Regions from separate parts of the Oryzihumus sp. JJN4-3R genome, predicted to be linked through region 1. Evidence: riboswitches for the same ligand, from Rfam matches in the RefSeq annotation. Region 1 holds a riboswitch; each other region holds the start of a gene.

Region 1 (5,909 bases):
GCCGGTCATCGGGCCAGCGGCCAGGCCGGCCGCCCGGACCCCGAGGATGAAGTAGGCGATCTGCAGGGTGGCGTTGAGCTCGGCGGTGCGGACGCGCATCTCCTCGTTGGCCGCGAACATGTCCCTGGCGGCGGGGAAGTGCGGGAAGACCTTGGGGAGCTCCTCGTGGAACTCGTTGTCGGCGGCGAGGATCGCGACCAGCGGGGCGGCCTCGGTCTTGGGCTTGTTGCCGTCGGCCATGAGCCCGACGAGCTTGGCCCGGGCCTCGTCGCTGCGGACCAGGACGACACGCAGCGGCTGGTTGTTCATCGACGTCGGCGCCCACTTGGCGAGCTCGTAGATCGCGCGGACCTGCTCGTCGGTGACGGGCTCGTCGGTGAACGTGTTGGCGGTGCGGGCCTCACGGAAGAGGAGGTCCTGCGCCTCGGGGGAGAGGACCAGCTGGTCGGCGAACTCCGCCTCGAACTCGTCGATGGCGCCGGTCTGGGTCTCGGGGTAGGTCGTCATGAATAGTTGAACGGTAAACGACTTCCCGGTATTTCCAGACTAGCTGTCCGGTTTGTGTGGTCTGCGCCACGTCCGGCGCTTCGGTCTCGAGCTCAGGCGGGGCGGACCGAGGCGGGGTCGACGGCGATCCAGACAGCCTCGGCCTGGGCGAGGAGGCGGCCGTCGGCGGCATACAGGGCGGTCCCGGAGAGGAACTTGCGGCCCTCCTGCCCCCGCGGCCACGCCATGACGACGCACTCGTCGCCGACCTGCGGCAGGGCGTGGACCTGCGCCGTCATCGTGCCCAGCACCATCGCGCGGCCGGCGATGCCGGAGGCCCAGGCGCCGGGGCAGTCCAGCGCCGCCCACACGATCTCGTGCGTCACCTCGTGCGGGCGCCAGGCGGCGGCCCGCAGCGTCTCCTGGCCCGGCAGGGCCCCGGTGTGCAGGCACAGGGCGTCGTCGGGGTCGCGGTCGGTGCCGCAGGTGAAGCAGGTCGGGAAGGGGTGCTCGGCCAGTCCTTCGTAGCCCGGTCCGGCTGCCTCTGCAGCCGCGAAGGAGACCGGCGCCGGCGTCCCGGCGGCGCCGAGCGGCTCGGCCGAGATGGCCTGGGCCACCAGGGTCTGGCCGTCCCAGAGCTCGACGGTGCCGTCATCGGCCCGCGTCACGTCCATCTCGGCGTCCAGCGGAGGGGGCGTCCGCAGGCGCACCGTCACCGCGCCGCGGCCCTGGCCCTCCTCGGTCTCCACGAGCCCGGCGAGGTGGCCGCTGACCCACCCGCCGTTGCCGGACTGCGGCGGGCCGCAGAAGCGGGCGGGGACGACGAAGGACTCGCTCACGGGCCGCACGCTAGCCCTTGGCTGCCTCGTAGCGGCGCAGGGCCTCCTCGCGCGCCTCGGCGTGGTCGAGGATCGGCTCGGGGTAGCCCTGGTCGTAGGCGCCGTCCGCCTTCCACGGCTCGTGCACCGCGCCGCCCCGGACGTGTGCCAGCTCGGGGACGTAGCGGCGCACGTAGTCGCCGTCGGGATCGAACTTCTTCCCCTGGGTGACGGGGTTGAAGACCCGGAAGAAGGGCGAGGCGTCGGTGCCGGTCCCGGCGGCCCACTGCCACCCGTGGGAGTTGGAGGCGATGTCGCCGTCGCGCAGGTGCTCCATGAAGTGGCGGGCGCCGTGCGGCCACCACACGTGCAGGTCCTTGACGAGGAAGCTGGCCACGATCATCCGCACCCGGTTGTGCATCCAGCCCTCGGCCAGCAGCTGGCGCATCCCGGCGTCGACCACGGGGTAGCCGGTGAGCCCGGCCTTCCACGCCTCGAAGCCCTCGCCCGGGTCGTCGTAGTCCATGCCCTTCAGGGCCGGCTTCAGGTCGGCCCACGCCGAGTCGGGGCGGTGCCAGAGCACGTCGGCGTAGAACTCCCGCCACGCCAGCTCGGTGACGAAGGTCTGCGGACCCTTCCTGCGGTGGTCGGGGTGGGCCGCGATGTCGGCGAGCATCGTGCGCGGGTGGATCTCGCCGAACTTCAGGTGGGCCGACATCATCGACGTGCCGGTCAGGTCCGGCCGGTCGCGGGTCTCGGCGTAGTCGGCCAGGCCGTCGTCGAGGAACGCGTGCCAGCGCTCCAGGGCGGCCTCCTCGCCGGCCGCCGGCAGCTCGGGCACCTCGCCGGTGACCTCCGGGAGGTCCTGGCAGTCGACCCGGCGCACCCAGCGGAGCCCACTGGGCACCGGGGCGGGCTGCGGCCAGCCGTGCGCGCGCCACGCGCGTGAGAAGGGTGTGAAGACCTGGTAGGGCGTGCCCCCGCCGGTCGTGATGGTGCCCGGTCCCACCGCGTATGCCGTGCCGGTCGCCTCGAGCGGGCAGTCCAGGTCGGCCAGGGCCCGGCGCACGGCCTCGTCCCGGCGCCGGCCGAACGGCGTCGACTCGGCGCTCACGTGGACGGAGCCGGCCCCCAGCTCGCGGGTCACCGCGGGGACCACCTGCGCGGGGTCACCGACGCGCACGACGAGCGCACCGCCATACCGGGCGTGCAGGGCGCGCAGGGAGGCGTGCAGCCACGCGCGACGGGCGGGGCCGGCCCCGTCCCAGAGCCTCGGGTCGAGGACGAACAGCGGCAGGACCGCCCCGCCGCCGGCGGCCTGGTGGGCCGACCCCAGTGCGGGCAGGTCGGTGAGGCGCAGGTCGCGGCGAAGCCAGAGCACGGTGTCGGGCACGAATGAGAGGCTATGCGCTGTGACCGACCTGATCGACACCACCGAGATGTACCTCCGGACGATCTACGAGCTGGAGGAGGAGGGCATCCCGCCGCTGCGTGCCCGCATCGCGGAGCGGCTCGGTCACTCCGGCCCGACCGTGAGCCAGACCATCGCCCGCATGGAGCGCGACGGGCTGGTGTCCCTGGCCGGTGACCGTCACCTCGAGCTCTCCGAGGAGGGGCGGCGCCTCGCCACCCGGGTGATGCGCAAGCACCGCCTCGCCGAGCGGCTGCTCGTCGACGTGATCGGCCTGGAGTGGGAGTACGTCCATGACGAGGCCTGCCGCTGGGAGCACGTGATGAGCGAGCGGGTCGAGCGCAAGATCCTCCAGCTCATCGGGGAGCACCGCGAGTCCCCCTACGGCAACCCGATCCCCGGCCTGGACGAGCTCGGTGAGGAGGCCGGGGAGGACTTCCGCCTCGGGGTCAGCAGCCTCGCGGCGCTCGCCGGCGACGAGCCGAGCGTCGTCACGGTGCGCCGGATCGGGGAGCCGGTGCAGGTCGACCACGAGGCGCTGAGCCTGCTGACCGTCGCCGGCCTCCTGCCCGGCAAGCGGGTCCGCATCCGCCGCGAGGCGGGGCGGGTCATCGTCGTCCGCGACGGCGCGGAGGAGGCGGCCGGCGTGTCCTTGCCGGAGAGCACCGCGGCCCACGTGTTCGCCGCCCCGGTCTGAGTCGCCCCCACCAGGCCTGTCCGGTCCGTCCCGTTCGGTGGCGGTTCGGGGTGTCCGATGTGCCCTGATCTGCGGCGATTCGTCGTGCCCGGGCGGGGCGGACGGGAGATGGCCGGAACGAACCACGAAACACCCGTGACCTCGATGTGACAAGGGCCTTTGGTCTGTGTACGGTGACAGGGCTTCCTCTCCCCCTGGAGGGAGCTCCCGATGTGGCTTGCCTAATCCTGCCGTCACGCCCGGGACAGTGAACACAACCGCATGGCAGGAGCGGGGGACCCAATTGCGGGGCGTCGAGAGACGCTCCTTGGGGTGAAGCCCTCAGGCGGCTACCGACCCAGGTCGGCTGGCTGCCTCAGGGCCGGGTGCATACCTCCCACCCGAACCCGACAGCTCACCTCGTAGGCACTGGAGAGGTCTGCTCATCGTGTCGAAGCACCATGCCGGGCGCCACCGCGCCGCAGGTCGCCAGACGACCACCAATGCCCTGACGTCTGCTCTTGGCCGTTCCGGCCAGCCCGCCGCCAAGGCGTCCGCGGTCCTCGCGGTCTCCGGTGGTCTCGTGGCCTCGTTCAGCATGCCTGCATCGGCTGCGCCGGCCACCCACAACCCCGAGGCCGCGACGCCGACCAACGCCCCCGGCACGGTCGCCGTCTCCGCGCCGAGCACCGCCGCCGCGCCCGTCGCGCCGTCCTTCGGTGAGGTCGGCTTCGACGCCGTCGCCCCGAAGGCCGCCCCGGTGCACCGCGCCGTCGAGACGGTCAGCCGCAGCACCGAGCGCGTCGCGATCAACATGCCTTCGCCGGCCGCCGGCGTCCTGGGCATCGCGTCGATGTACGCCGGGACGCCCTACCTCTGGGGCGGCACCACTCCCGCGGGCTTCGACTGCTCGGGCTTCACCCAGTACGTCTTCAACAAGATCGGCATCTCGCTGCCGCGCACGGCCGAGCAGCAGCGTGTGGCTGCCACCCGCGTGACCAACCCGCAGCCGGGCGACCTGGTCTTCTTCGGCGCTCCCGCCCACCACGTCGGCATCTACGCCGGTGGCGGCATGATGTGGGACTCCCCGCACAGCGGCTCCGTCGTCGGGAAGCGTCCGATCTGGAACGACCCCAACATCTCCTACGGCCGCTTCAGCTGATCGAGGCTGCCAGGCTCTGACGCCGCAGGCCCTGCTCCTTCCCGGGAGTCAGGGCCTGCGGCGTTGCCGCGTCTTTGCGACACTGGGGTCATGAGCACCGTCAGCACCGAAGCCGCCACGCCCTCGGCGACGGACCGGTCGCCGGGCATCGTCCTCGAGGTCTGGTCCGACGTCGTGTGTCCCTGGTGCTACATCGCCAAGCGCCGGCTCGAGCAGGCCATCGCCGGCTTCGAGCGCCCGGCCCTGGTGGAGGTCCGCTACCGCTCCTACGAGCTGGACCCCCGCACCCCGGTCGGGGCCGGCGTGAGCGTCTACGACTACCTCGGGCAGCGGTATGGCGGCGGGCCCGAGGCGGGCCGCGCCATGAGCGCCCGGGTCGCCCGGGCTGCTGCCGCCGACGGCCTGCGCCTCGACTTCGACAAGGCGATCTGGACCAGCTCCTTCGACGCCCACCGGATGGTCCACCTCGGCATGGCCCAGGGCGGGCCGGCCCTGCAGTCGGCGGTCAAGGAGCGGCTCTTCGCCGCCCACTTCGCCGAGGGCAAGGCGCTGGACGACGTCGCGACGCTGCAGCGGCTTGGGGCCGAGGCCGGCCTCGACGAGCACGTCCTGGCCGCCGTGCTGGCCTCGGACGACTTCGCCAAGGACGTCCGCTCCGACGAGGCCGAGGCGCGCGATCTCGGCATCACGACGGTGCCGTTCGTCGTGGCCAACCGCTCGGTGGCCCTCTCCGGCGCCCAGCCGGTCGAGGTGTTCCAGCAGCTGCTCCACCAGGTCTGGCGCGAGTCCGACCGCTAGGGCGGGCATGCCCGGCCGGGACGCGCCTGCGCGGAATGCCGCGACCGGCATACCCGTTGTTGCAGCGGTCCGGTCCCTGCCACAGTCCCTGGAGGACACGTATGACCACCCCCGGCCTCACCCCTCAGGTCGACGTGCGCCGCGCGGCGGACCGCTTCTCGACGCGCATCGACTGGCTGGACTCCCACCACTCGTTCTCCTTCGGCCACCACTACGACCGCGCCAACACCCATCACGGGCTGCTGCTGGTCAACAACGACGACGTCGTCGACCCCGGCACCGGGTTCGAGACCCACCCGCACCGGGACATGGAGATCGTCACCTGGGTGCTGCAGGGGTCGCTGGTGCACCAGGACTCCACCGGGCACAACGGCGTGATCTACCCCGGACTGGCCCAGCGGATGAGCGCCGGCAGCGGGATCCTGCACTCGGAGAAGAACGACTCCTGGCGCCTCGGCGGGGCCACGCACCGCGACCCGGTGCACTTCGTGCAGATGTGGGTGCCGCCGGACGAGAGCAACATCAAGCCCGGCTACGAGCAGCTCGAGATCGAGGACG
Region 2 (5,909 bases), 340 kb from region 1:
CGTGACGCGGCGAACCCGGGACCAGCCCCTGCCGGTCCCGGGTTCTGTCGTCCAGGGGCGGTCGCGGACGTCAGGGCAGCTGCGGGCGCCCGTCCTCGCTGATTGGCCAGTCGGGGTTGTGGGCCACCTCCCAGACGTGGCCGTCGAGGTCCTTGAAGTAGCCGATGTATCCGCCCCAGTCGGCCCGGTGCCCGGCCTTGACCAGCGTGCCGCCGGCCGCCACGGCCGCCTCGAGGGCGGAGTCCACCTGCCCCTCGTCGTCGCAGTTGACCGCGGTCGTCACGCCACGGAACATCCCGGGCGGGGCCTGCTGGAGGCCGGTGTCGGCGGCCAGTGCGGACGCGGCATACAGCGCGAGCAGGCCCCCGGAGGTGCGGAAGAAGCTGACCTCACCCTCGACGGAGGCGGGCGAGAGCGGCCAGCCCAGGGCGAGGTAGAACTCCGTGGCGCGGGCGACGTCGTCGACGCCGAGGGTGATCAGGGAGACGCGAGCGGGTGCAGACGGTGTCGCGGTCATGGCCGGCATGCTGGCACCGCCCACCGACATCGCCGCGAAATCGTGACGAACCTGACATGACGAACGGCCTGTGGACGCAGGACAGATGGCCGATGCCGGCCCGCGCCCGCACGCGACAGGCTGTCCTCATCGGCCCGGCACCGTGCCGGCCGTCGAAGGGAGTGCCCGGTCATGTCCGCCCACGATGACGCCGCGCTGCTGATCCAGATCGCCCAGTGGGGCAGCCAGATCGGCCTGCAGGACGCGACCAAGGCGATCTTCGCCGACGACTTCGACCCCGAGGCCGTATCGCCGAGGGACGACGCGGTGGCGACGATCCTGTCCTTCGGCGAGACGGTGGGCACCCTGACCAAGCGATCCCTCATCGACACCGACCTGGTCCTGGACTGGCTCTGGGTCTCCGGGCTCTGGAGGCGGGTTGCGCCCGCCGCACTGAAGGCCCGCGAGCAGTACGGCGTCCCCGAGCTCTACGAGAACTTCGAGGCGCTCGCCAAGCAGCAGGACTGAGCCGGAGACATAAACAGCCGGTATGCCGTGTTGTCAGGGTATGCCTCTTTCCGGTGAGTACCAGCCCAGCCCCGAGCAGTGGGTCCGCGACCAGGTCGAGCTCTACGAGGGCTCCGGCGGGACCGAGGGCACGACCCTGCGCGGCATGCCCGTCGTCATCCTGAGCACGCTCGGCGCCAAGTCGGGCAAGCTGCGCAAGATCCCGCTGATGCGGGTCGAGCACGACGGCGCCTACGCCGCCGTGGCCTCGCTCGGTGGCGCCCCGAAGCACCCCGTCTGGTACTTCAACATGCTGGCCAACCCGGTCGTCGAGCTGCAGGACGGCCCGGTCAAGCAGGACATGAAGGCCCGCGAGGTGACAGGCGAGGAGAAGGCCGCTTGGTGGGAGCGCGCCGTCGCCGCCTTCCCGGACTACGCCGACTACCAGCGGCGCACCGACCGCGAGATCCCCGTCTTCGTCCTGGAGCCGGTCAGCAGCTGACCTCGGCTGCCACCGCCCGAGGCGGCGGCACGGCATACGTCCCCCTGCCGGTATGTCCGGGGGAGGGCCGGGTGGAGGCGCGCTCAGGGGCGCGGGGCGCGGCGCATCACCCAGACGTGGGGCGCGCCACCCGGCGGGTCGACCTCGGCGGTGGTGACGAAGCCGTGCTGCTCGTAGAAGCGCACGTTGTCCTCGGTCGAGGTCTCCAGCGCCGCCGCCGTGCCGTCGCGGTCGCAGCGCTGCAACACCGGCGTGAGCACGGCCGACCCGAGCCCGCGCCCCCGCGCGCCCGGCGCCGTCCCCACGGTCGCGAGGTACCACCGCGGCTCGTCGGCGTGGCGCGCAGCGACCGCCTCGTCGGCGGCGGCCACCAGAACAGCCCGTTCGCCGAGCAGGCGCGGAGCATCCTCCGAGAGCCCCCGGGCCAGCTCCTCGGGCAGCTCGGGGCACCCGGGAGCCAGCCAGGCCGCGGCGCTGGTGCCGTCCACAGCCATCCACACCTGGCCGAGGTGGCTGACCGTGGCGCCGAGGTACAGCGCGAAGGAGTCGCGCAGCCGCTGCGACCGCCCTGCCCGAGGGAAGGCCCAGTCCGTCCAGACGTAGCCGTCGAGCGCCTCGGCGAGCAGCCCCGCCAGCGCCGGGACGTCGGCCGCGGTGGCCAGCCGGACCTGGCTCACGGGCCCACCTGACCGGGGACACGGAACACCCGGCCGACCACGGTGAGGACCTCGGGCGCTCCGCGGGAGCGGAGGACGACAGCACGCATGGGCCGGAGACTACGGCGGCGACCCCACGGCATACCGGGGCTTTTGCGTCCCGGGACGGCGAACGGCCCGAATCCGACTGCAGGGGAAGCGGATCCGGGCCGTTCAGCGCATCAAGGGTCAGGGGCGACCGTAGGTCACCGCCGTGGTCCAGATGGCGCGCTTGGAGACGACCGCACCGGAGTGCGGGGCGTCCCACATCATGCCGCCGCCGGCGTAGATGCCGACGTGGTAGGCCGGGGAGCCGAAGAAGACCAGGTCACCGGGCTGCGGGGTGCTGACCCGGGTCACCGCCAGCCGCTGCTCCTCGGCGGTCCGCGGCAGCGAGACACCGATCTTGTTGAAGACGTACTGCGTGAAGCCGGAGCAGTCGAAGCCCGAGGGCGTCGTGCCGCCCCACACGTACGGCACACCGGCGTACTGCGCCGCGACGGCGAGGACGCTGGTGGCCGGCGCGGGGACGCTGACCGACAGGGCGGGACGGGTGGTGGACCGGCTGATCGTCGGGGTCGACGCCCGCTGGACCGGAGCCGCGTTGACGGGGGCCGGAGCGGGCGCCGGAGCGGGCTTCGGCTTCGGGGCGACGACGGGCTTCGGCGCGATGCTCTTGAAGCCCACCTCCCCGAAGCTCGGGGTGACGACCGACGGTGCCGTGGCCGGCGCGGCGACCGCGACGGTGCTGGGCGCCGCGGACGGCTCGATCACCGGCGCCTGCGCGGTGGTCTGTGCCGCCGAGGCGGGCACAGCGAGCGAGGCGACGATGCCGCCGGAAACGGCCAGGACGGCCGACGCGCGGCCGGCGTTCTGGCCGAGCACGGCGGAGACGGGGTTGCTGGGAGAGGACTGGGCGCGATGGCGCCCGGAATGGGGCTGGGACACGACGAACACACCTCCGGACGCCTGCGAGGTGAGCTGTCGGGTTCGGGTGGGAGAGAGATCACCCGGTCCGGGTCTGCCGATGACGAGGCCAGCGGCGGGCACGGACTTCACCCCAAGGAGTGCCGAGGCACCCCGGAAGGTGGGTCCCCCGCTCCTGCCGTACGGGTTTACAGGGGTGCCTCGCACCGGTGGCAGGATTCGGCGGGCCGGCGAGAGGGCTCCTTGCAGGGGGTCAAAGAGCGCGCAAACCGTATCGAACCGCCCAGTGAATTGTCACGCCGAGGTCACGAATGGGCACACCAATGACCAAGGTCCCTAGCGCTGGGCGTCAGCGTGGCACTCGCGCGATGTGCACGTCGGCGCCCCGGTGCAGCTCGATGCCGCCCTCGTCGTACATGCGCCACAGCTCGTCCAGGCACCGCCGCTCGAGCTCGGACTGGTCGGCGGCGGCCAGCGACCGGAACCACCCGACGAACCCGTGCGACATCTGGAACTCCCACATGACCCGCGGCGAGGGGACCGGCAGGCGCACCTCCAGGCTGCCCACCCACGGGTCGACCAGGCCGGAGGCGCCCACCAGCGCATCCACGTCGATCGGCCGGGCCACCTGGACGGCCCCGCGCGCCGGGTGGAAGTCCCGCGCGACCTCGTAGAACCGGGACCACCGGCCGCCGTCGTCGACCGGCCCGGGCACGGTGACGACCACCTGCCCCCCAGGGCGCACCACCCGCGCCATCTCGGCGAGCACCTGGGCGGGATCGTCGACGCAGTGCAGCAGGAACGCGGCCACGGCCACGTCGACGCTGTCGTCGGGCAGCGCGAGCGCATGGGCGTCCATGAGCCGCACCTCCATCTCGGGGTCGGCCTTGCGCAGCCGGTCGACCATGCCGGTCGAGGCGTCGACCGCGACGACGTGCCAGCCCCGGGAGGCGGCGGCCAGCGCGACGGCGCCACGCCCCGCCCCCACGTCGAGCAGCTCGGCGCCCTCGGCGTCGTCGATCAGCTCGAGCACCTGCTCGCCGAAGCGGGAGAACATCGGCAGCACCTGGTCGTAGTCCTCGGCGAGCTCGTCGAACATGGGCACCGAGTCCAGACGCGTCATGGGCAGGACCGTGCCACCCTCGGGGGAACGGTGCAAAACGGACGCAACCCCACGGCATACAAAGCCGGTATGCGCGGGAGCGCGCCACGGGCACCCCGAGCGCCGATGGTCCGTGTCGGCGGCCGGCGCTAGCGTCCGGACCATGACCCGACCCGGGCCGCTCACCGGCGGCGAGAAGGACACCCTTCGCACCAGCCTCGACCGGCACCGCGACGCGGTGCTGTGGAAGCTCGAGGGGCTCGACCACGAGCAGCTGTGCCGACCGATGGCCCCGTCCGGCACCTCCCTGCTCGGCCTGGTCAAGCACCTCGCGGCCGTGGAGTACGGCTGGTTCTGCGAGACCTTCGGCCGGCCGGCCGAGCTGCTGCCGTCGATCCGGCTCGACGAGGACCCCGAGTCCGACATGCGGGTCAGCGAGCAGGAGTCGACCGCCGACATCGTCGACTACTACCGGCGGGCCCGGGCGGCGGCCGACGCCGTGATCACCGAGCTCGACGTGGAGGCCACCGGGACCGCGTGGTCCGGCGAGACCGTGTCGCTGCGGTGGGTGCTGGTGCACATGGTCGAGGAGACCGCCCGCCACGCCGGCCACCTGGACATCGTGCGCGAGCTCATCGACGGCGCGACCGGGGACCACCGACCGGCCTGAAGGTGCGTCGCCAACCGCCGTGGCGCGGTCGCGCGGCGCCCACCCTCCGGACCCAAGGTGTTTGCATCGCGCTCGATCGGGCACGGTGGGGGGTACGACGACAGGGAGGAACCCCCATGAAGGCCAAGGCAGCGCTGCTCGTCGGTGCAGCAGTCGGATACGTGCTCGGCGCCAAGGCCGGGCGCCAGCGCTATGAGTCGCTCAAGGCGAAGGGCCAGGAGCTCTGGCAGCACCCGAAGGTGCAGGAGCAGGTCGGTCACGCCCAGGAGATCGCCCGGGAGAAGGCCCCGGACGTGCAGCAGAAGCTGAGTGAGGCGACAGCGAAGGTCACGGCGGTCGTCAGCGAGAAGCTGGGCAGCAACGAGGAGCCCGACGCCCCGCTGGACCTGCGTTCCGCCCCCGGAGCCACGGGTGGGGCGCACCGCTCCGCCTGACCGACTCCCCTTCCCGGAGCCCCGGCCCGCCTGACGGCGGCCGGGGCTCCGGCGCGTCTGTCCTGCCTGCGCCATTCGGACGAGGCGCCGCCGTTGCAGGGCCGAGAACCTAGGTCACCTTGAGTTCGTGGCTCCGGCCGTCGACCGGCCCCACGACCCATGCGGCGTCACCGCTCCGGGAGCCCGCAGGGGGCCTCGGTCCGTCCTGGGAGGCGATGTGAACACTGCAGCAAAGACCACGGCAGCACTGGCGGGCGGGTACCTGCTCGGCCGGACGAAGAAGATGAAGCTGGCGATCACCGTCGCCGGCCTGCTGGCGGGCAAGAAGCTCGACACCAACCCCACCGAGCTGCTGAAACGGGGGTCCGAGCTCGCCAAGGCCAACCCGGAGCTCGCCCGCCTGACCGAGCAGGTCCGCGGGAAGCTGCTCGAGGCCGCCAAGGGTGCCGCGGTGGCCGCGGCCTCCCACCAGCTCAACTCCCTCAGCGACCGGATGCGCGACCGCACCGACGGCCTGCTGGCGCTGGCCGAGGCTCTGGAGGAGCCGGAGGAGGAAGAGGAGGAGTACGAGGGCGA
Region 3 (5,909 bases), 730 kb from region 1:
GCTGGCGTCGACCCCGCCGAGCACGGCGGCGGTCTCACCGGGCAGGACGAAGCCGATGAAGAGCGCGTCCTCGGCGAACACCAGGCCGGCCACGATGACGTAGACCCAGATGCTGCCGACGTTCAGCAGTCCCTCGACGAAGCCGCTCATGCTCTCCCATCCTGGCGCCCCCGGTCGGGGGCGGGCGGCATGCGCCGCGTCCGGACCAGCGTAGGTGAGCCGCCCCGCGCGATCCCGGGCGGACCTGCCTGCGCGGCGGCACACTGGTGGGGTGATCTCGCTGGAGCTGGCCCGACGGCTCAAGGCGGCGGGGCTGGCGTGGGAGCCGGCGTCCGGCGACCGGTTCGTGCTGCCGGGCCGTGACATGGACGACGAGGTGTTCGTCGTCTCCACCATGCTCGTCGACGTGCACGAGTTCCCCACGGGGCGCGTGATCGGGTTCAACGGCACGACCGAGTGGGCCCTGGACAGCGTCGAGCAGCGCGAGGTGGTGTGGCTGCCGAGGGAGTCCCAGCTGCGTGAGCTGCTCGGTCCCCGCTTCCGTCGTCTGGAGGTGCTCGACGAGGGGTTCGCCGTGGTGCTCGGCACCGACGGGCAGGAGCGGCGGACCGTGCACCCCGACGCCGAATGCGCCTATGCCGAGGGCCTGTTGGCGGTGCTCACCGGCTGATCCGGCCGACTGCGGTCCCCTGTGGTTTGCCGATTCGCCTGCGCACCGTGTTGTGCTGGATATCATCGACACGCGCGCGAGAGCCCCGGGCAACGTCCCGGGCTCGCCGCCGCAGCGGTCGCCAGTGAACTCGAGGGGGCGCGGTGGGTCGGTCGGAGGCTCCGCACACCGCGGTCGGCGGCCACGACCCGCGCTTCCGCGACTTCGCCGAGGACCTCCTCGTCGCGCGACTGCCGGTCACCGTCTACGCGGCGCTGCCCGGGGCCGCGGGCCGGTGGCTCTACGTCAGCGACCAGGTCGAGGAGCTGCTCGGCTTCACAGCCGCCGACTTCCTCCAGGACCCGGGGCTGTGGTTCCGCCAGGTGCACTCCCAGGACCGCGAGCACGTGGTCTTCCAGGAGGACTCCAGCGTCGTCCCGGGGTTCCACAACGCGGCGGAGTACCGCATGGTCCGGGCCGACGGCCGGGTCATCTGGGTGCTCGACGACACCGTGCTCGAACCGGTCACGGGCCAGGGCCTCGTGCAGCACGGCCTGCTCTCCGACATCACCGACCGCAAGCGCTCCGAGATGCTCCTGGCCGAGCACACCGAGATGCTCACCCTGGTCGCCGAGGGGGAGCCGCTGGCGGAGATCCTCAGCCACCTGGCCCAGGCCCTGGAGACGATCAGCGGGGCCGCCCTGTGCCACGTCGAGGTCGACGCTGCCGACGGGCAGGACGGGTTCGTCGCGCGCTCCGATGCCGCGGACGGCTCGCCGGCCGGCACCTGGAAGGGCGACCAGGTCGAGGCGCCGGTCACCGGCCCGGGCCGTCGGGTCCGCGGCCGCGTCGTGCTGCGCTACCCACCCGGACGAACCCGCGGTGAGCGCGACGGCGACTTCGCCGCCTGGGGCGCGCGGCTGGCCCGGATGGTGCTGGAGCGGCTCGACGAGCGGCAACGGGTGGCGAACTCGCTGGCGCTGCTGGAGGCCACGCTGGAGTCCACGGTCGACGGCATCCTCGTGGTGTCCGAGTCCGGGCGGATCGCCGGGGCCAACCGCAAGTTCGCCGACATGTGGCGCATCGACCCCGAGCTGCTCGCGTCCGGCGACGACGCGCGGGTGATGAGCTCGGTCCTGCGGCAGCTGGTCTACCCCGACGCCTTCGTCGAGCGGGTCCAGGAGCTGTATGCCGACCCCAGCGCGAGCACGTTCGACGTGCTGCAGTTCCGCGACGGCCGAGTCTTCGAGCGCTACTCCCAGCCCCAGCGGGTGGGCGGGGTCAGCGTCGGGCGGGTGTGGAGCTTCCGCGACGTGACCGCCACCCGCCGGCTCGAGCGCGAGCTGCGCGAGCAGACGGCGGTCCTGGAGCGGCTCAGTCGCCAGCAGGAGTCGATCCTCAACTCCGCCGGCGACGGCATCTACGGCCTGGACCGGGAGGGTCATGTCACCTTCATCAACGACGCGGGAGCCCGCCTGGTCGGCCTGCCGCGCGAGGCCATCCTCGGCCGGCAGGTCGGGGAGGTGATCCGCACCGAGGACCAGGACGGCACCGCGCCGGCCTCCGGCGCCGACGACCTCGCGGGCGGTGCCCGGATGGTCGCCGGCCGGCACGTGCGGGCCGACGGGAGGGTCTTCGACTCCGAGCGCATCGCGGCGCCGATCGTGCAGGACGGCGCCGTCGTCGGGTCGGTGGTCATCTTCCGCGACGTCAGCGAGCGGCGCGCGGTCGACACGATGAAGGATGAGTTCATCTCGGTGGTCAGCCACGAGCTGCGCACCCCTCTGACCTCTATCCGCGGGGCCCTGGGCCTGCTCTCGGGTGGGGCGGCGGGCGAGCTGCCGGCGCGCGCGCAGCGGATGGTCGAGGTCGCCACCGACAGCAGCGACCGCCTGATCCGGCTCATCAACGACATCCTCGACGTCGAGCGCATGGCCGCCGGCAAGCTGCGGCTGCGCCGCGAGCAGGTCGGCGTGCTGCGGCTGGTGGCGACCGCGGTCGAGGAGACCGCCCTGCTGGCCCACGCCGCCGGGGTGCGGATCGAGATCGGGGCGGTGTCCGGATCGGTGTGGGCGGACAGCGACCGGATCGTCCAGACGCTCACGAACCTTCTCGGCAACGCCGTGAAGTTCTCCCCGGCCGGGTCATTGGTGCAGCTCAACGTCGTCCCGGGGGAGTGGCAGGTCCGGTTCGACATCAGCGACGAGGGGCCGGGGATCCCGGCCGACCAGCTCGAGGCGATCTTCAACCGCTTCCAGCAGGTCGACGCCTCCGACACCCGCAGCAAGGGCGGCACCGGTCTCGGCCTGGCCATCTGCCGCGGCATCGTCGAGCAGCACGGCGGCGACATCTGGGCCACCAGCGCCGGTCCGGGCGCCGGGTCCACGTTCTCCTTCACCCTGCCGACCGGGCCGCTCGGCGTCAGCCGGGGCGGCAGGGACCGCTCCGCGCCGCACCACTCCGGCAGGGTCCGGGAGGTGCTCGGTGCCGCCGGCGGTGGTCAGGGGTCCGACGGTCGGCCCGGCCCGGCCGTGGGGCAGGACATCGACGGTGAGGGGGCGCCGGCATGAGGCGCGTGCTGGTCGTCGACGACGACGAGATCATCCTGGAGGTCGCCCAGATGGCCCTGGAGGCCGTGGCCGGCTGGACGGTGATCACCGCCGGCAGCGGGGCCGAGGCGGTGGCCACGGCCCGGGCCGAGCAGCCCGACGCGATCGTGATGGACGTGATGATGCCGGAGATGGACGGCCCCACGGCCTGTCACCTGCTGGCTGCGGACCCGCAGACCCGTGACATCCCGATCGTGCTGCTCACCGCCAAGGTGCAGCAGTCCGAGCAGCGCCAGTGGGCCAGCCTTCCGGTGGCCGGGGTCCTCGCCAAGCCGTTCGACCCGATGCAGCTCGCCGGCCAGGTCGCCGGGCTCGTCGGGTGGACGTCATGACCGCGCAGGAAGGCGGGGACGTGGACGAGTCGTCGTTGACCGACGCGGAGGCCACCGGGCTGGGGTCCGGCTGGGAGGACCTCAAGCGCCGTGCGCAGGCCAACAACCTGGCCAAGCTGCCCGAGATCGAGACGGCCGTCGAGGCCCTCGTCGAGGGCGCCCTGCAGGAGGCCCAGCGGGAGCGGGCGGCGTTCCAGGCGCACAAGATCGCCGGGTCCGCCGGCACCTTCGGCCTGCCCGTCGCGTCGGAGCGTGCCCGGGAGCTGGAGCGCCTGTTCGCCCCACCCGGGCCGGGTCCCGAGCGTGCGCCGGAGGCGCAGTCGCTGGTCGCGCTCCTGCGTACTGAGCTGACCACGGGCTGAGCCGCCCGGCATACCCGTGGTGGGTATGCCGGGTGCTCGCCTCAGCGGACGCGGCCGAAGTAGACCGAGCTGGTCCAGATCGGCACGAGGCTGACCCGCCGACCGGGCTTGGGGGCGTGCCAGATCATGTTGCGGCCGGCGTAGATGGCCACGTGGTAGATCCCGCTCCTGTTGTGGAAGAAGACCAGGTCGCCGACGCGGGCCTGCGAGCGGCTGACGTGCAGGGCGGCGCGGTACTGCTGGGTGGTGGTGCGCGGAAGGCGCTTGCCGACGCGGGCGTAGGACCACATGGTCAGGCCCGAGCAGTCGAACTTGCGTGGACCGGCGGCGCCCCAGACGTAGGGGGCGCCCTTGCGGGAGGCGGCCTGCTGCTCGGCGCGGTACGCGAGCGTCGCGGCTGAGGCGGACTCCGGGGTGCCGATGACGGTGGTGGCCACCGTGCCGGCGCCCGCGAGCATCACGGACAGGGCTGCGGACAGGGCGAGGCGGGAGAGACGAGGGTGGAGCATGGGGGATTCCTTCGGAACCGCCTGCGAAAGATGACCTGTCGGGTTCGGGCGCCGAAAGTTGCCCGGCCAGCCGTGGCTGGCTTGACCCCAAGAGACGCGTCGCGTCTCGTCGTGCTTGGGTCTTCCGCTCCTGTCACAGACTGCAGTGGACTCGACTGTGTTATCCGGCGGGTGACAGGACTCGGCGACCGCTCGGACCGCCCCACCCGTTCTGGTGGGGGTCTTGGGCCTCGGCCCGGGAGAGCGTCGTCGCGGTCCCGGCAGGACGCTCCCTGGCTGGGCGTGGTCCCTGAGGCGTCTTCGACGGTAAGTGCACGAATGGGACGCACCGGACGCTCTCGGGGGCAAATGACCCGAAAGGACTACCTGTTGACTAGTCACCGGTCGGCGCCGAAGGGGGAGTACCCGAAAACGAGAAGCGGCCCCGTCCCGGAGGATGAGGCCGCCTGTGTGTCGTCTGGTGCGCCGTCAGGGACTCGAACCCCGAACCCGCTGATTAAGAGTCAGCTGCTCTGCCAATTGAGCTAACGGCGCGCGGGGAGGAAGGTATCAGGAACTGTGCCTCGACGGCGAAACGTGAGGTCAGCAGCGGTCTCGCGGCCGCCGGGCCTGATGCGAACGCCGTTGTCGCACAACGACAAAGCGACCCCGTCCCGAAGGAGGAGGCCGCCTGGTCGTTCCTGGTGCGCCGTCAGGGACTCGAACCCCGAACCCGCTGATTAAGAGTCAGCTGCTCTGCCAATTGAGCTAACGGCGCAACGAGGAAGAAGTTATCAGCAGGTGGGTCCAACGACGAAATCCGGGTCCCGCCGCCGTCGGGTCACCCCCGGCGACGGTCCCAGAGCAGCGCGCCGGCCCCCACGACGAGCAGCAGCAACGCCCCGGAGAGGACCGGAAGGTGCGCCGTCAGCCAGGGCTCGCCGCCCTCGCCCGCGAGCGAGGTCGGGGCTCCGGCCGGCGCCGTCGCGGCCGCCGTCCGTGACGCTGCCGGTGAGCCGCCGCCAGTCGTCGGTGACGGCTCCGCGGCCAGGCGCAGGGTGAAGCGGGACTGCCCGAGGACCGGGTGACCGTCGTCGCTCACCACGCGGAAGGCGACGCGGTACTCCCCGGACCCCAGGCCCGGGGTCAGCGGGGCGGACACGTGGCTGCCCTGGACGCGCGCCGGGCCCCCGGTCACGTCGGCCCCGTCCGGACCGGTGATGACGACGGAGGTGAAGCGCTGCGAGACGGGCTCGTCGAAGACGAGCTCGACCTCGCGCGGTGCGCTGGTCAGCGTCGCGCCGTCGCGGGGGGAGACCGAGACGAGCGTCGCGTGGGCGGAGGCCGGTGCAGCGCCGGCGACCAGGAGGCCGCCCCCGACGAGGGTGGCCACGGCTGCGCCCAGGAGGGAGCGCAGCCGGGGGGAGGTGGACATTCAGGGGTGCCTTTCGTGGGCGCCCGGGTGGGGA

What was found. Region 1 has a riboswitch for cyclic di-AMP ahead of AC3ANM_RS14130 (C40 family peptidase). Riboswitches for the same ligand answer to the same signal wherever they lie in the genome.
Region 2: another riboswitch for cyclic di-AMP. It lies ahead of AC3ANM_RS12320 (C40 family peptidase); the one in region 1 lies ahead of AC3ANM_RS14130 (C40 family peptidase).
Region 3: another riboswitch for cyclic di-AMP. It lies ahead of AC3ANM_RS17510 (C40 family peptidase); the one in region 1 lies ahead of AC3ANM_RS14130 (C40 family peptidase).

The regions. Positions count from the first base shown of each region.
Region 1 covers NZ_CM173229.1:2,947,187-2,953,095, forward strand. Annotated here, with positions in the region: gene AC3ANM_RS14110 (malonic semialdehyde reductase) at 1-507, opposite strand, end outside; gene AC3ANM_RS14115 (hypothetical protein) at 600-1,325, opposite strand; gene AC3ANM_RS14120 (cryptochrome/photolyase family protein) at 1,336-2,697, opposite strand; gene AC3ANM_RS14125 (iron-dependent transcriptional repressor DtxR) at 2,717-3,412, shown strand; cyclic di-AMP (ydaO/yuaA leader) riboswitch at 3,658-3,835, shown strand; gene AC3ANM_RS14130 (C40 family peptidase) at 3,840-4,553, shown strand; gene AC3ANM_RS14135 (DsbA family oxidoreductase) at 4,644-5,351, shown strand; gene AC3ANM_RS14140 (pirin family protein) at 5,453-5,909, shown strand, end outside.
Region 2 covers NZ_CM173229.1:2,603,687-2,609,595, reverse strand. Annotated here, with positions in the region: gene AC3ANM_RS12340 (VOC family protein) at 71-517, opposite strand; gene AC3ANM_RS12335 (DUF4760 domain-containing protein) at 689-1,024, shown strand; gene AC3ANM_RS12330 (nitroreductase family deazaflavin-dependent oxidoreductase) at 1,065-1,505, shown strand; gene AC3ANM_RS12325 (GNAT family N-acetyltransferase) at 1,589-2,182, opposite strand; gene AC3ANM_RS12320 (C40 family peptidase) at 2,390-3,148, opposite strand; cyclic di-AMP (ydaO/yuaA leader) riboswitch at 3,152-3,333, opposite strand; gene AC3ANM_RS12315 (class I SAM-dependent methyltransferase) at 3,477-4,250, opposite strand; gene AC3ANM_RS12310 (DinB family protein) at 4,393-4,899, shown strand; gene AC3ANM_RS12305 (YtxH domain-containing protein) at 5,016-5,333, shown strand; gene AC3ANM_RS12300 (hypothetical protein) at 5,551-5,909, shown strand, end outside.
Region 3 covers NZ_CM173229.1:3,672,874-3,678,782, forward strand. Annotated here, with positions in the region: gene AC3ANM_RS17485 (DedA family protein) at 1-150, opposite strand, end outside; gene AC3ANM_RS17490 (pilus assembly protein CpaE) at 272-670, shown strand; gene AC3ANM_RS17495 (ATP-binding protein) at 814-3,219, shown strand; gene AC3ANM_RS17500 (response regulator) at 3,216-3,590, shown strand; gene AC3ANM_RS17505 (Hpt domain-containing protein) at 3,587-3,952, shown strand; gene AC3ANM_RS17510 (C40 family peptidase) at 3,994-4,461, opposite strand; cyclic di-AMP (ydaO/yuaA leader) riboswitch at 4,465-4,619, opposite strand; tRNA gene AC3ANM_RS17515 (tRNA-Lys) at 4,920-4,995, opposite strand; tRNA gene AC3ANM_RS17520 (tRNA-Lys) at 5,143-5,218, opposite strand; gene AC3ANM_RS17525 (copper resistance CopC family protein) at 5,282-5,875, opposite strand.